DNA from 2 places in the Xanthomonas sp. SS genome. Region 1 is predicted to be linked to the other one. Evidence: riboswitches for the same ligand, from Rfam matches in the RefSeq annotation. Region 1 holds a riboswitch; the other holds the start of a gene.
What was found. A riboswitch is a leader RNA that binds a small molecule or an ion and turns the genes downstream of it on or off. The one in region 1 is predicted to bind cobalamin.
Positions count from the first base shown of each region.

Region 2: linked by a shared signal. The riboswitch ahead of btuB (TonB-dependent vitamin B12 receptor) and the one ahead of metE (5-methyltetrahydropteroyltriglutamate--homocysteine S-methyltransferase) in region 1 are both predicted to bind cobalamin.

Region 1 covers NZ_CP051190.1:4,797,417-4,799,611, reverse strand. The annotation lists gene metE (5-methyltetrahydropteroyltriglutamate--homocysteine S-methyltransferase) at 1-792, opposite strand, end outside; cobalamin riboswitch at 1,006-1,259, opposite strand; gene HEP74_RS20330 (DUF6519 domain-containing protein) at 1,313-2,195, opposite strand, start outside.
Region 2 covers NZ_CP051190.1:4,297,330-4,299,524, forward strand. The annotation lists gene msrC (free L-methionine (R)-S-oxide reductase MsrC) at 1-372, shown strand, start outside; gene HEP74_RS18045 (TfoX/Sxy family protein) at 369-803, shown strand; cobalamin riboswitch at 830-1,046, shown strand; gene btuB (TonB-dependent vitamin B12 receptor) at 1,157-2,195, shown strand, end outside.

The sequences.
Region 1 (2,195 bases):
CACGTGCAGGCCATCCACCGGCAGCGCCGCGGCCAGTTCCAGGTTGTCGCCCAGCTCGCCGAAATACGTGGTCAGCAGCAGCTTCGGCCGCGGCGCTTGCGCCAGGAAGGCATAGGCGCGGCGATAGGCGTCGCGTGCGGCTTCGTCCAGGTCCAGCACCAAGGCCGGCTCGTCGATCTGGACCCAGTTGGCGCCGGCCGTGTCGAGTTGCTGCAGCAGGTCGGCGTAGGCCGGCAGCAGGCTGTCCAGCAGCGCCCAGCGGTCGCTGCCGTCCACGGTCTTGGACAGCAGCAGGAAGGTCACCGGCCCGATCAGCACCGGCCGCGTGGTGATGCCCAGCGCCTTGGCTTCCAGGAACTCGGCCAGCGGCTTGTCGCCGCGCAGGCGGAAGTGCTGGCGCCGCGCCAGCTCCGGCACCAGGTAGTGGTAGTTGGTGTCGAACCACTTGGTCATTTCCAGCGCGTGCAGGTCCAGGCCGTTCTCCTGCGAGCCGCGCGCCATCGCGAAGTAGCCGGCCAGCGGATCGGCATCGGCCAGCGCGCGGTAGCGCTGCGGGATCGCATCGAACAGGAACGCGGTGTCGAGCATCGCGTCGTACAGGCTGAAGTCGTTGCTGGGCGGAAGATCCACCCCGGCCTCGACCTGCAGCCGCCAATGCTGCTGGCGTAGCTGCCGCGCGGTGTCTTGCAGGCTTGCCTCATCCGTTTCGCGGCGCCAGTAGCTTTCCAGCGCACGCTTGAGCTCGCGCCGCGCACCGATGCGCGGGAAGCCCAGGTTGGTCACGATCGTCATTTGCGTTTCCTCATTGCGTTCATAGGCATTGAGGAACGAAGGAACCGCGCGCCGTGCGCCCGTTCGCACGGGACGCCCGCCACGCCAGCGACCTTCGCCCCCGCGGGCGAACCGGCGCCACGCGGGCAGGCGGAAGAGCGCAGCGCGGCGCAGGGCCACGGCACGGCTTCCGGCCGCCTCCCCGCGGAGACGCCAGGTCGAATCGGAGGACGCACAGGTCCTCCGGCCGGGGCCGGTATTCGGGCTGATGGACGAGCGCACCGTGCCGGCTGCGCGCCTACTGTCCGTCGCTTCCCAGGCCGGCATGCGCCGGCCCAGTGCCATTGACGGAGGTCGTTTCCATTCACCGCTGCGGGGCAGCTCCGGAATGGGCAGGCGCTTGCGGCGCCAGCCTTCACCGGATTCCCGTTTAAATCCATCCCTTCATCCGAATGAAGAGATGGATACCTTCGGCATGCGCAAGATAGGCGGTGTGGGCTGACGGGTCAAGCGCGGTGGGCGATCCGTCGCGGATGCAGGGTCAGGCATGCGGTTTGGGCTTGGCCGGGGTCTTCTTGCCCGGCGTGGCGTTGCCGTTGCCGCCGCCGCCGCGGGGGAGCGCATCGCGTTCGCCGCCAAGGCTGCAGCTGTTCATCGGGGTCACGCTGCAGCTGCAGGATTGGGTGACGCCGATGCCGCCGCCGGTGGCCTGCATGCCGAGCACGCCCAGTGGTGCGTAGTGATGCTCGATGCCGCGCGGCGGTTGCGCCGTTGCGCTGCCGTCGGCCAGGGTCGGCCAGTCGATGCCGCCGCTAGCCACGCGCGCGGGGATCAGCCAGTAGTCGCCGCTGCGATAGTCGGCATCGGCGGCGAAGCGGATCTGCACGCCGTCCTCCAGGTCGATCCATTGCGCTTGCGCGTCCTTGGCCGCGGGGATCGGCACCGCACCGTCGACCAGTGTCACGTCGCCGTAGGCCGACTGGTCCCAGCGCCGCAGTTTGGGGTGCACGGCGTCCGTGTCCCATGCCAGCGCGCCGTCCAGCAGCAGCGCGTCGCCGTCGATGGCGTCGATCAGATACAGGGCGCCCGGCCGCGCCTGCAGGTCGTCGCGCTCGTCGCTCAATTCCACCCACTGCCCGGCAGCGAAACCGCGCGTGCTGGCCAACTGCAGGTGCTCGCCCTGCGCGGACAGGCAGGCGCTGGCGACGCTGCCGTTGTCGCGCGACCATTTGAAGGTCGGTTGCGCGCCGTTGTCGCTGCCGCGGTGGATCTCGACGCGGTACAGGTTGTTCTCGACGCCGCGGTAGGCCGCATCGGGCGCGGCCAGGCACGGGTCGTCCAGCCGCTGTCCCGGGTCCACGCGTGCGGCCAACTGCGGCAACGCGTCGCGTGCCAGCGCCTCCAGCGGTGCGGAGCAGACATCG
Region 2 (2,195 bases), 500 kb from region 1:
AACCTGGCGGCGCTGGTGTACCACGCGCTGCCGCGGCTGAACTGGGTCGGCTTCTACCTGTACGACGGCAAGGAACTGGTGGTCGGCCCGTTCCAGGGCCTGCCCGCCTGCGTGCGCATCCCGCTGCACAAGGGCGTGTGCGGCGCCGCCGCCAGCAGCGGCCAGACCCAGCGCATCGACGACGTCGAGGCCTTTCCCGGGCATATCGCCTGCGATGCGGCCTCGCGCTCGGAGCTGGTGGTGCCGCTGCTGCGCGCCGGCGAGCTGATCGGCGTGTTCGACCTGGACAGCCCGGACCTGGCGCGCTTCGACGCCGACGATCAGCACGGCCTGGAAGCGATCGCGCAGGTCTTCGTCGACGCGCTGCGATGAGCACCGAAAAACTGCGCAACATCGGCCCCAAGAGCGCGGCCTGGCTGCGCCAGGTCGGCCTGCGCACGCAGGAGGACCTGACTGCGGCCGGCGCGGTCGGCGCGTTCCTGAAGGTCAAGCGCGCCGGCTTCAAGCCCAGCCTCAACCTGCTGTATTCGCTGGAAGGGGCGCTGACCGGCTGCCATTGGCAGGAACTGCCCGAGGCGCGGCGCGCGCAGCTGCTCGGCGAGCTGGAAGCCGCGGCGGCGCAGCTGCCGGCGCAGCGCGGCCTGCCGGTGGCCGGACCGGTGGCGACCACCCATTTCGACCGCGACGGCGACCATAGCGATACGCCGTATGCCGACGACGCGTCCGGCGGCCATGCCTACGACGCCGAGCGCGACCACGGACGCGACGACGACGGCCACGCCGGCGAGCGCGACGCCGACTGATCCGCGCGTCACGCCGGCGATCGCGTACAATCGCGCCGCTTCAAGGTGACCTGCCGGCCCCGGCCTGCAGGTTGAAACGGGAAGCCGGTGCGTCTTGCGACAAGGCCGGCGCTGCCCCCGCAACGGTAAGCGATCCGCGCTGACGACTTGCGCCACTGTGCCTTGGGCATGGGAAGGCGTCGCAGCCGGGAGTCCGACTCCCAGATCGCCAGCCCGGAGACCGGCCTTGCAGTTCACTGGTTGCGATGCGGAGGGCGTCGCGGCGTGCCGCGCCGCGTCTGGCGCCGTCCGCTTGCACCCTCGGTTCGCGACTCCTTTGCCGTCACAGCGCGCCCGCGCGCCGGAGTTGCCCCATGTCGTTCCGCCTGCTTTCGGTCGCGATCGCGTCCGTCCTGTCCCTGCCCTCGCTGGCGCTCGCCGCCGATGCCGCCACCGACCTGGACCAGGTCCTGGTCACCGCCACCCGCACCCAGATCTCGGTCGAGGACAGCGTGGTCCCGGCACAGGTGATCGACCGCGCCGAGATCGAGCGCAGCCAGGCCACGTCGCTGGCGCAGCTGCTGCAGGGCCGCGCCGGCATCGGCGTGTCCAACCAGGGCGGGCTGGGCAAGCTGACCACGCTGAGCCTGCGCGGCAGCGAATCGGACCACGTGCTGGTGCTGGTGGACGGCGTGCGCATCGGCTCGGCCAGCGCCGGCCTGGCCGCGTTCCAGGACCTGCCGCTGAGCCAGATCGATCGCATCGAGATCGTGCGCGGCCCGCGCTCGAGCCTGTACGGCTCCGATGCGATCGGCGGCGTGATCCAGATCTTCACCCGCCACGGCGGCCAGGGCCTGCAGCAGAACCTGAGCCTGGGCGCCGGCAGTCACGGCCTGCGCGAGGCCAGCGCCGGCTTCAGCAACCGCGGCGAGCGCGGCTGGCTGTCGGTGCAGGGCGGCTACCAGAACAGCGACGGCATCAATGCCTGCAACGGCTCGGCCACGCTGTTCGCCGGCTGCTTCGTCGATGAGCCGGACCGCGACGGCTACCGCAACACCTCACTCAGCGCGCGCGGCGGCTATGCGCTGAGCGACACGCTGCGCATCGAAGGCCAGGCGCTGAACATCGACAGCCGCAACGAGTACGACGGCGATGCGCTGTTCGCCGGCAACGAGGCCGACAACACCCAGCAGGTGTTCGGCGGCAAGCTCGACTGGACCCCGTCCGAGCGCGTGCACCTGGCCGCGCAGCTCGGCCGCAACACCGATCAGGCCGACAGCTACTACCACGCCGCCGGCAGCGACACGCGCAGCTTCGTCAGCACCTTCGACAGCCGCCGCGACACCGCCTCGCTGCAGGGCGATTTCGGCCTGGCCGAAGGCCACTTGCTCAGCGCCGGCGCCGACTGGCAGC